Regions from separate parts of the Pantoea folii genome, predicted to be linked through region 3. Evidence: predicted binding sites of a transcription regulator. Region 3 holds the regulator's gene; each other region holds the start of a gene.
The links. The regulator ArgR, encoded in region 3, controls arginine synthesis, uptake and breakdown. The targets are predictions, from matches to a motif close to ANTGAATAAAAATACANT.

Region 1 (4,008 bases), on a different contig from region 3:
CGGGTTACCGTCGCGATCGCCGCCCATCCACGAGGTGAATTTAATCGGCACGAAATCGACGGGCAACTTAATACCAAAGGTCTCTTCAACCTGCTCGTTCAGCTCGCGCAGGAATGCCGGTACGCCTTGCCACAGGCTATTTTCGACCACGGCAAAGCCCCATTTGGCTTCATCAATCGGTGTTGGACGATACTTACGGATTTCATCGGTATGCCAGGCTTGTGCGACCAACTGACGCAGGCGACGCATGACTTGCGTGCGCTCGTAATCGGAGAGATCGCTGTGGTCGAGTTGCTGCAGGCAGCTATTCACTTCGCCCAGCATGTGGATCAGCGTACGTCGGGTGATCTCCGTTGGGTGAGCGGTCAGCACCAGCTCCAGCGACAGTTCTTCGATCGCCTGGCGAATCGAACTTTCGCTGATGTCGTTTTGCTGCTTCAGACGCTCAAAGGTCTTCTTCAGGATTTCCGGATTATTCGCGCCATCGCCGCTGCGGGAGATGGTCTGATACTGCTCTGCCACGTTGGTCAGGTTGAGGAACTGGCTAAACGCGCGTGCAACAGGTAGTAACTCGTCATTAGACAGGTTTTGCAGCGTGTTCAGCAGTTCCTTACGATCGGTGTCATTGCCTGCGCGGGAGGACTTAGAGAGTTTGCGGATGGTTTCCACCCGATCGAGGATGTTCTCTCCCAGTGCATCCTTTATCGTATCCCCGAGCAGTTTGCCGAGCATACTGACATTACTTCGCATTGCGGAATATTGTTCGTTCATTTGACCCTGACACCCTTATCGTCTTGAAAGTACCCTTACACCCAACGGGCATAACATCGTCTTTTATCTAGCCACGGTTCTTCCTGTTCGTCAATTGACTTAAATTGACGATAATTCGCTGCTAACTACCGGAAATTCATAGAATTAACTTGGGGGGAAGCGAGATAAGTTATTCTTATTATCAAATCCCGAACAATGACCGGGCAATTTACTGTTTTAACAGTGAATTGCCCCATCTATTGTTAATCAGTGACAGAAATGCTGAACAACCTGCGTGATAAGCGCATGAGTTGGCTTAATAAATGCGGTATCGATAAATTCATCTGGCTGGTGCGCCTGATTGATTGATCCTGGACCTAAAACCAGCGTTGGACACAATTGCTGGATAAAAGGCGCTTCGGTGCAATAGTTCACCACTTCAGTCGGCACACCCAGCAGTTTCTCTACCACTTTCACCAGCTCATGATCGGCCGGACATTCGTAGCCAGGAATCGGCGGGTGCAGTTCACCTACCGTTAAACGCCCCGGCCAGCGTTCGCTCACTGGCGCCAATGCTTCATTCAGCAAGCCATCCAAATCGCTCAGAGTTAAGCCCGGCAGCGGACGAATATCCATGTGTAATTCGCAGCAGGCGCAGATACGGTTTGCGGCATCGCCACCGTGAATGTGACCAAAGTTCATGGTCGGGTAAGGAATCGCAAATCCATCGTGGTTATAGCGATTTTTCAGGGTATTGCGCAGTTGCATCAGCTGGGTAATGGATTCATGCATCAGCTCAATCGCATTCACACCGCGTGAAGGATCGCTGGAGTGACCGGACTGACCCTGAATACGAATCACATTCGACAAATGGCCTTTGTGCGCGCGCACCGGCTTCAGTGAGGTCGGCTCACCAATGATGGCGCAATCCGGACGCAGCTGGGTGGATTCGGAAAAGTACTTTGCACCGGCCATGGTGGTCTCTTCATCGGCGGTGGCGAGGATGTACAGTGGCTTGCTGAGTTTGGTCACGTCAACGTCACGCAGCGCATCCAGAATAAAAGCAAAGAAGCCTTTCATATCCGCCGTACCTAAACCATATAGCTTGTTGTCGTGCTCGGTCAGGGTGAAGGGATCGCGCGTCCAGCGGCCATCATCATAGGGAACGGTATCGGTATGGCCTGCCAGCAGCAGGCCGCCAGCACCCAAACCGCTGCGTGCCAGCATATTGAATTTATGACGCGTACCCGGGACTGGCTGGACTTCAACACTGAAGCCTAAATCGCGGAACCAGCCCGCCAGCAAATTGATTAAAGTTTCATTGCTCTGATCCAGCGCGCTGTCAGTGGCGCTGATCGATGGTGTGGCAATCAGCTGGCGGTAGAGTTCGATAAAAGGTGGTAATTTTGTCTTCACTGTTGACGGTCCTTGGGTTAGGATGTATCAATATTCATGCATTAATAGTGAATAAAAATACAATAACGTCGTTTGCAAGTGAAGCGTAAAATCATCTGCAAACGGCATCGTGGGCAACGGGGCAAAGCCGCGACCCGGAATGAGTGACTGTAAAAAGGGTTACAGCCTGATGTTGAATACGCTGATCGTTGGTGCCAGTGGTTATGCTGGCGTAGAGCTTGCCACTTACCTGAATCGCCATCCGCATATGAACATAACCGCTTTGGCGGTTTCAGCGCAAAGCCCGGACGCCGGAAAATTACTCTCCGATCTGCATCCGCAGCTGAAAGGCATTGTCGATTTGCCGCTGCAGCCGCTGAGTGAGGCTTCCGAGTGGGCAGACAAAGTCGATGTGGTATTCCTCGCGACCGCGCATGAAGTCAGCCACGATCTGGCACCCGAATTCCTCAAAGCAGGCTGCGTGGTGTTCGACCTTTCCGGTGCGTTCCGTGTCAACGATGATGCTTTCTATACTCAATATTATGGTTTCAGCCATCAACATCAGGATTGGCTGGATAAAGCCGTTTACGGCCTGGCCGAATGGCAGCACGACAAAATCAAAGATGCACAGCTGGTTGCTGTGCCGGGTTGCTACCCAACGGCTGCACAATTGTCATTGAAGCCGCTGGTCGAAGCCGGTTTGCTTAACGATGCACAATGGCCGGTAATCAATGCCACCAGTGGTGTGAGCGGCGCAGGGCGTAAAGCCAACGTCGGCACCAGCTTCTGTGAAGTGAGCCTGCAGCCGTATGGCTTGTTCAATCATCGTCATCATCCTGAAATCGTGGCGCATCTCGGTACGCCTGTGATTTTTACCCCGCATCTGGGTAGCTTCCCGCGCGGTATTCTTTCGACCACCACCTGTCGCCTGAAAGCGGGCGTGACGCAGCAAGACGTGGCGGATGCCTTCCACAAGGCTTACCACGACAAACCGCTGGTGCGTGTGTATGACAAAGGTGTCCCGGCATTGAAAGCCGTGGTCGGCTTGCCGTTCTGCGATATTGGCTTTGCCATGCAGGGCGAGCACCTGATTGTGGTGGCGGCCGAAGATAACCTGCTGAAAGGTGCCTCTTCGCAGGCGGTTCAATGCTTAAACATTCGTTTCGGCTACCCTGAAACATTGTCTCTGATTTAACGGACGGAAACTGCAATGAATCCATTGATTATTAAGCTGGGTGGCGTACTGCTGGATAGCGAAGAAGCGCTGGCCCGCTTGTTTGATGCGCTGCTGGCCTACCGCAATGAACATCAGCGTCCGCTGATCATTGTGCACGGCGGCGGCTGCCTGGTTGACGAGCTGATGAAGAAGCTCGCTCTGCCAGTGAAAAAGAAGAACGGTTTGCGCGTGACGCCAGCCGATCAGATTGACATTATTACTGGTGCCCTGGCGGGTACAGCGAACAAGACCTTGCTGGCCTGGGCGAAGAAATATGGCATTGGTGCCGTTGGCTTATGCCTCGGTGATGCGGGCCTGGTAAACGTGGCGCAGTTCGACGAGGAACTTGGCCATGTGGGCAACGCGACGCCAGGTAATCCAGCGCTGGTGAATACCTTGTTGAGCGCGGGCTATATGCCGGTGATCAGCTCCATCGGTATTACTGACGGCGGCGATCTGATGAACGTCAACGCTGACCAGGCAGCGACCGCGCTGGCAGCGACCATTGGTGCTGATTTAGTCCTGCTTTCAGATGTCAGCGGTATTCTCGATGGCAAAGGTCAACGTATCGAAGAGATGACGGCCGATAAAGCACAGCAGCTGATCGATCAGGGCATTATTACTGATGGCATGATCGTTAAAGTGAA
Region 2 (4,008 bases), on a different contig from region 3:
GCACGTGCACCGGAAGCGGTGGTGGCGAAAGAGCGCGAGCGCATCGTTGAGCTGGAACAATCAAAAGCAAAACTGATTGAACAGCAGGGCGTGATTGCGGCATTGTAAGCGCATCAGTCCAATTGCTAAATCATAGCCGGGCACTGCCCGGCTTTTTTACACCGGAAGAAAATGATGACCACCGCTACGCCACTGAATTTACAGGTGCGCCCGATTGTTGCGGCCGATAATCCGCTGATTGCGCAAGTGATCCGTGATGTCTCCGCAGAGTTTGGCCTGACCGCCGACAAAGGTTACACCGTGTCCGATCCGAATCTGGATCGCCTGTTCGAGTTGTACAGCGAAGCGAACAGCGCTTACTGGATCGTCGAGCATGAGGGACGTGTTGTGGGCGGCGGCGGCGTGGCACCTTTGGCGTGTAGCGCACCGGACATCTGCGAATTGCAGAAGATGTACTTCCTGCCCCAAGTACGCGGTTTAGGGCTGGCGCGTGCGCTGGCGTTGCGGGCGATGGAGTATGCGCGTCAGCAGGGTTTCCGTCGCTGCTATCTGGAAACCACCGGCACGCTAACCCGCGCGATTAAGCTGTATGAGTCATTGGGTTTTGAGCTGATCGACAGCGCGATGGGCTGTACCGGGCACGGCGATTGTGAAGTGCGGATGCTGAAAGTGTTGTGATGTAAAAGCGGTGCGCAGATTTGCGCACCCAACTTAGTAAGCAGGCACACCGCTATGGAAACGCAGCTCACCATCCGGCTCGCTGATTAAGCGCGCTTCCGCTGCACCAAACGCCTGCACGCGCGGGGCAATGTCCTTCGCTGAAATCTGTTCCGCCAGCTTCAAATAATCCTGATAGTGACGCGCTTCAGAACGCAGCAGCGAAATATAGAACTTCTGCAGCTGTTCATCCAGATACGGCGCCAGGCTGGCAAAACGCTCGCAGGATCGCGCTTCGATATAGGCTCCGCAAATCAGCTTATCCACCAGCGCTTCAGGTTCAAACGTACGGATTTCACGAATCAGCCCTTTGGCATAGCGGCTGGCAGTGATTTTGCGATACGGCAAACCCCGCGACTGCATGATTTCCCACACCTGATAAAAATGATGCAGCTCTTCTTTGATCAGCAGAATCATCATCTCGACCAAATCATCCGCCCACGGCAGTTCGTTACGCACAATGATGCTCTTGGTCAGATTTTTATGCGCGTTAATGAAGTTGCTGTCTGGCTCTTCGCGGTAGATGAAATCTTCGTATGGCTTGAGCCACGCCAGAATGGCATCGCCACTGGGTTTATCAGCCACATACTTACGAATGATAAACACCGCGGTTTGTGCCGCTTTTAACTCGCACACCATGTGATCGGTCAACAACAGCGTCAGGTTTTCCGGCTTGCGCGCTTCGTCAATCCACGCTTGTGGCGTGCGGCAGTGCAGGAATTCATAAATGGGTTTTAACAGAGGAGCGTAATTCATCGGCGTTCTTTATCTGGCGGGGAAGTGGTTCTGGGCGGCGAGCGCCGCCCGTTTAAGACTTAGTGACGCACACCGTCGTCTTCTTCGTCGTCGATGAAATCACCATCGTCGTCTTCATCTTCCGCGTCCGGGTCTTCGAAGTAAGTGCCCCAGCCGTCGTAATCGACGTTGAACTTACCGGCCAGATTCACCAATTGCTCAACTTGTGCATCAATCAGCTCTGGCTTCAATGCGCCTTCGCTCAGGATATCCACACACATCACCGTGCCGCCCTCTTCCAGCTCCAGCTCTTCTGGCTCACTCACTTCAAAGCCCAGTTTGAAAGCCTCAACCGCGACTTTCTCCAGTGAGTCGAAGTTGTTGCAAGAGAGGTGATGCTCGATAGTGTAAAGCGCATCCGGATCGCTGCCGTCTTCCAGCAACTCTTCAATGATCAGGCGGGTTTCTTCGCGCTGTTCTTCCAGCAATGCTTCATATGCCATGTGCGTGTCCTCAAAATGTTCGACGTGAATGCAATTATTTTCCCACACTGCCTCGCGCGCCACTACACAAAACGGAAAGTTTCTTAACGCCGGGGTTGAAAATGCATATTCATACGGTTAGATTGAATTTTAATTCATTATTAATCCCCATCTGGAGCGCTGTATGAGTCAGCTGTATTCGAGACACTTCCTGAGATTGCTGGATTTCACCCCCGCCGAAATCGCTAACCTGTTAAGTCTGGCAGGTGAATTAAAACACGCTAAGAAAAATGCTACCGAAACGCAGTACCTGAAAGGCAAGAATATCGCGCTCATCTTCGAAAAAGACTCGACCCGTACCCGATGCTCTTTCGAAGTTGCCGCATACGATCAGGGCGCTAACGTCACTTACCTCGGCCCAAGCGGCAGCCAGATCGGCCATAAAGAGTCAATGAAAGACACCGCGCGCGTATTAGGTCGCATGTATGACGGTATTCAGTATCGTGGCTTCGGCCAGGAACTGGTGGAAACGCTGGCGGAATTTGCCGGTGTGCCGGTGTGGAACGGATTGACCACGGAATTCCACCCGACGCAGTTGCTGGCAGATTTGCTCACCATGCAAGAACATCTGCCGGGTAAACCATTGAGCGAGATGACGTTAGTGTATGTGGGTGACGCACGTAACAACATGGGCAACACCATGCTGGAAGCGGCAGCTCTGGTAGGGCTGGACCTGCGCCTGGTGGCCCCGAAGGGTTGCTGGCCGGAAGAGCAGTTGATTGAACAGTGTCGCGTTGCAGCACAGAAAACCGGTGGCAAAATCACCCTGACCGAAGAGATTGCCGAGGGCGTACAAGGTGCGGATTTCATCTACACTGATGTGTGGGTGTCGATGGGTGAAGCGAAATCGGTATGGGAAGAGCGTATCGCCCTGCTGCGTCCCTATCAGGTCAATAGCGCGATGCTGGCGCTGACCGGTAATCCACAGGTGAAATTCCTGCACTGCCTGCCCGCCTTCCATGATGATCAAACCACACTGGGCCGTCAGATGGCTGAACAGTATGGTCTGAAAGACGGCATGGAAGTGAGTAACGAGGTGTTTGAATCGGCGCACAGCATCGTGTTCGATCAGGCCGAAAACCGCATGCATACCATCAAAGCGGTGATGGTCGCCACGCTGGGAAACAAGTAATGCAAACGTTTACCTTGCGGCGATTTCTGCTTGATGCAAATCAGTGAATGCGTATAATGCGCCACAATTTGCCGGAGGAAACATGCAACAGCGCAGCGTACAATTTGCCGCTCTACCCCGCCTGACCACAGGCGATGCCGCTGTTTCTTTCCGTCAACCATTGATCGTAAAAAAAGCCCCTTAAGCAGGGGCTTTTTTTTGTCCGCAATCCGGCAGCGCAGAGGAGAACGCTATGGCCAACCCGCTATATCGCAAGCACATTATTTCCATTAACGATCTCAACCGCGAAGAACTGGAGCTGGTGTTACACACCGCTGCCCAGCTCAAGGCTCATCCCCAGCCGGAACTGCTGAAGCACAACGTGATCGCCAGCTGCTTCTTTGAAGCCTCGACGCGCACCCGCCTGTCGTTTGAAACCGCTATGCATCGTTTGGGTGCTTCAGTGGTGGGCTTCGCCGACGGCAGCAATACCTCGCTGGGTAAGAAAGGCGAAACGCTGGCCGACACCATTTCGGTGATCAGCACTTATGTCGATGCGATTGTGATGCGTCATCCGCAGGAAGGCGCCGCGCGCCTGGCGACTGAATTCTCCAGCGGCATTCCAATTCTCAATGCCGGTGACGGTGCCAACCAGCACCCGACGCAAACCCTGCTGGATCTGTTCACCATCCGTGAAACCCAGAGCCGCCTCGACAACCTGAATGTGGCGATGGTCGGTGACCTGAAATATGGCCGTACCGTGCACTCGCTGACCCAGGCGCTGGCGAAATTCACCGGCAACCGTTTCTACTTTATCGCGCCGGATGCGCTGGCGATGCCGGCCTACATCACCGATATGCTGGATGAGCAGAACATTGTCTGGACGCGCCACGACACCATCGA
Region 3 (4,008 bases):
ATCATTGTGCCGAACAAGGCCTTTATCACTGAGCAGTTCGTTAACTGGTCGTTGTCGGATTCTGTCACGCGCGTGGTGCTGACCATCCCGGCTCCGGCACACGTCAACAGTGATGAAGTCACCAACATTCTCAAGCAGGCGGCCGAGCGCTGTACCTACGTGCTGGATATGCCCGCACCGGATGTGTTCCTGGTAGACTTGCAGCAAGGTATTCAGCTGTTTGAATTGCGTGTGCACGCAGCTGAGATGGGCCACCGCATGCCACTGCGTCATGAGTTGCATCAGTTGATTCTGCGCGGCTTTGAAGAGCACGGTATTGAGATGCCGTTCCCACCATTCCAGGTGCGTATGGAAACGCTGGGACGTAAAACACCGGCCAGCAATGGCTCACCGTCCAGCCAGACCTTTAAATCTGGCGGCTTATAAATGACAACGCCCGGCAATCACCGGGCGTTGTTTTTTCTGCTGAGCGTTACTTCACAAACTCTTCGCCCTGCGCGATATCTTTCTTCAGCGTATCCAGCATCCCGTTAAGCGCCTGCTGTTCAAACGCACTCAAAGAACCCAACGGGCGGCGTTCCACGATACCGTTCTTGCCGATGAGCAGCGGCTGGGAGAAGAAGCGCGCATACTCACCGTCCCCTTCAACATAAGCGCATTCGACCACGTTTGCTTCGCCCTGCAGCGCACGCACCAGTGATAGACCAAAGCGCGCAGCAGCCTGCCCCATGGACAAGGTCGCCGATCCACCACCAGCTTTCGCTTCCACCACTTCGGTGCCGGCGTTTTGAATACGCTTAGTAAGGTCAGCCACTTCCTGTTCGCTGAAGCTGATGCCTTTAACCTGCGACAGCAGCGGCAAAATTGTCACGCCTGAGTGACCGCCCACCACCGGGACCTCGATCTCGGTGGGCTGCTTGCCTTTCAACGCTGCAACAAAGGTGTTGGCGCGGATAATGTCGAGGGTTGAGACACCAAACAGACGGTTCTTGTCATACACGCCGGCTTTTTTCAGCACTTCAGCTGCAATCGCCACCGTGGTGTTAACCGGATTGGTAATGACGCCAATCAGCGCTTTCGGCGCGGTGCTGGCAACCTGCTCGATCAGGTTACGTACAATGCCCGCGTTAACGTTAAACAGGTCGGCGCGATCCATGCCGGGTTTACGTGCCACACCCGCAGAAATCAGCACAATATCGGCTCCCTGCAGCGCAGGTGTCGCGTCTTCGCCACTAAACCCTTCCACCTTCACAGAGGTAGGAATATGGCTGAGATCAACCGCCACCCCGGGCGTGACCGGGGCGATATCATAAAGTGAGAGAGCGGAACCTGCGGGTAATTGAGTTTTGAGCAGCAGTGCGAGCGCCTGGCCAATACCACCGGCTGCACCGAGAACGGCAACTTTCATCCTGAACTCCTTATGAAGGTGGGGCAGAGATATGCCGAAAATCCATCAGGTTACGAGTTTAATCAACTTCTCAGGCGATAGCGACAAACCTGTCGCGCAATAACATGACGCCGCAATCGGCTCCCGAGACATCTCCACTTCAGAAGTCGCCTGAATGATACAATCGCAGCCAGAAGACAATGGACGGCAATGATCATCGATATAGTTGTTACCACTTCAATACTATAACAACATTGCAACCTTCGCTTTGCGCGTCAGCCCGCGATTTTGGCGCAACACAAAACTCTGCTATGATACCTGTCCGCAGTTGATTAGCGCGATTCGCTCACTACGCTTATTGCATAAAAATTCATCTAAATGCATAATAATTTATCTGCTGCTGGCCTGTTGCCTGCTGCACCCCTCTTTTATTGGTAGCTTATGCGAAACCCATCAAAACAAGACGACTTGATCAAAGCGTTCAAAGCGTTATTAAAAGAAGAAAAATTCAGCTCTCAGGGCGAAATCGTACAGGCGCTGCAGGAAGACGGCTTCGAGAACATCAACCAGTCAAAAGTTTCTCGTATGCTGACAAAGTTTGGTGCCGTGCGCACCCGTAATGCCAAAATGGAAATGGTTTATTGTTTGCCAGCCGAACTTGGCGTGCCGACCACCACCAGCCCATTGAAGAATCTGGTGCTGGATATCGATTACAACGATGCCTTAGTGGTGATTCACACCAGCCCGGGTGCCGCACAGTTGATTGCACGCCTGCTGGATTCACTCGGTAAAGCGGAAGGCATTCTCGGTACTATCGCGGGGGATGACACCATCTTTATTACCCCTGCGCGTAGTTTCTCCGTTAAACAGCTGCACGATGCCGTGCTGGTTTTATTCGAACAGGAACTATAAAACCCTGGTCTTAACCGGCAGATCATCTGCCGGTAACATCCTTCCTGATGATCCGTTACCCGCCACGCTTGTTACAAAATCCTTTTTTAATAATAAGTTATCGATATAGCTGCCGGTTCTGCATCCGACGAAATATTGGTACGACCTTTTCCCCTTCTTAACCATTCGCGCTATTTTACACTGCTTTACATATTGTGCTCAGTGGTTATAGCTTCTTACGACGTATCAGCCAGCGGGATCGACCATGATCTTTCGCACGAAAAGATAATTTGATGCAGATCATTGTTTTTACGAATAAATAACAGCCAATGGTTAAGAATCAACCGGTTTTAATAACTTCCAGTTCTAAAAAGGTGCCATAAGGATAAAGAATAACAACCAAACATTATTAGCTAGATATTAATTTCATGGGTGATTAGATCTATACTTGTTTTCGTGATGCAAATCACACGAAAGAAAAAGATAAAAACAGAAGACGAGGAAAAATACCATGAACGTTAAAACTACTATCGCAACCCTGAGTGTTCTATCTGCCCTGTCATTTGGTGCTTTTGCAGCAGATTCTATCAATGCCCAACAGGCAGCGAATCTGCAACCTGCCGGCACCATCAGTGTGAGCGGCGTGGGCGGTTCTCCGATGGATATCCATGAGCAGCTGAATGCCAAAGCCGATCAGGAAGGCGCTAAAGCCTACCGTGTGATCGAAGCGAATACCGGCGACAGCTATCACGCCACCGCTGAACTTTATAAATAAGTTTGCTGAACAAGACGCAGTGTGAACGGCGACCCGTTTGAGACGCATTTGCCTCTCAGGTTGCCAAACCCCATTTCAGGAGAGTGAATCATGAAAACCAAATTAGCTATCGCCATCGTAGGTCTGGCTTCCGTATTGTCCTTCGGTGCCAGTGCCGCCAGCCTGGTTTCTAACGAACAAGCCGAGCAACTGCAACCGTTGAATCAGACCATCAGCGTAAGCGGTGTTGACGGTGATCAGACCAACGTCCGTCAGGAACTGTCGCAGAAAGCCGATGCTCAGGGTGCCAGCCATTACCGCATCATTGAGAATAATCGTGGCGACACCTTCCACGTGACTGCAGAACTGTACAAATAAGACTAAATCGAACGTCGGGCGCCTGAACGGCGCCAGACAATTGATCGACGACCCGCCTCACCCACTTTTTGCCGCAGGTTGTTGATTACAACGAGGAGAAAAATTATGAAAATCAAAGCAACCATCGCAGCCGCCAGCCTTCTTTCCCTGTTTGCCTTTGGTGCATCAGCCGCTCAATTGGTGACGAATGAGCAGGCGCAAAATCTGCAACCTACCGGCAGCACTATCACCATCAGCGGTACCGGCGGCTCGCCAATGGATTACCGTGCTGAGCTTTCACAGAAAGCCGATGAGCAAGGTGCCAGTGCCTATAAAGTGATTGAAGCAAAAACCGGTGACAGCTATCACGTGACCGCTGAGCTGTACAAATAATTCCTCGTCAATTCTGACGAACCCTTTGGCCCCGCTCGCCGGGGCCCTTTTTCGGCTTGTCACTTCACATTAAAGCGGAGCTGGCCTTCCAGCTCCTCTTCTGCTTCATCAAACAGCAGGATTAATGCGCCATACCGGCGTTTCTGCCCTGTACCCAGATTCACAAACTCAATTTCCAGCGGCAGCGGCAACTGCTCCCCCAGGATCGCATCCCAAAGATCGTCAA

Region 1: argC (N-acetyl-gamma-glutamyl-phosphate reductase) is a predicted target of ArgR. The motif match lies at 2,213-2,230, and genes of this name have one in related genera.
Region 2: argF (ornithine carbamoyltransferase) is a predicted target of ArgR. The motif match lies at 2,077-2,094, and genes of this name have one in related genera.

The regions. Positions count from the first base shown of each region.
Region 1 covers NZ_JBWXON010000020.1:11,118-15,125, reverse strand. Annotated here, with positions in the region: gene ppc (phosphoenolpyruvate carboxylase) at 1-771, opposite strand, end outside; gene argE (acetylornithine deacetylase) at 1,018-2,166, opposite strand; gene argC (N-acetyl-gamma-glutamyl-phosphate reductase) at 2,336-3,340, shown strand; gene argB (acetylglutamate kinase) at 3,356-4,008, shown strand, end outside.
Region 2 covers NZ_JBWXON010000014.1:84,704-88,711, reverse strand. Annotated here, with positions in the region: gene AC1MDE_RS16715 (valine--tRNA ligase) at 1-108, shown strand, start outside; gene AC1MDE_RS16710 (GNAT family N-acetyltransferase) at 172-678, shown strand; gene miaE (tRNA isopentenyl-2-thiomethyl-A-37 hydroxylase MiaE) at 712-1,473, opposite strand; gene rraB (ribonuclease E inhibitor RraB) at 1,533-1,955, opposite strand; gene argF (ornithine carbamoyltransferase) at 2,119-3,126, shown strand; gene pyrB (aspartate carbamoyltransferase) at 3,359-4,008, shown strand, end outside.
Region 3 covers NZ_JBWXON010000033.1:5,984-9,991, forward strand. Annotated here, with positions in the region: gene mscM (miniconductance mechanosensitive channel MscM) at 1-426, shown strand, start outside; gene mdh (malate dehydrogenase) at 473-1,408, opposite strand; gene argR (transcriptional regulator ArgR) at 1,829-2,299, shown strand; gene yhcN (peroxide/acid stress response protein YhcN) at 2,790-3,053, shown strand; gene AC1MDE_RS25260 (YdgH/BhsA/McbA-like domain containing protein) at 3,144-3,410, shown strand; gene yhcN (peroxide/acid stress response protein YhcN) at 3,516-3,782, shown strand; gene AC1MDE_RS25270 (barstar family protein) at 3,842-4,008, opposite strand, start outside.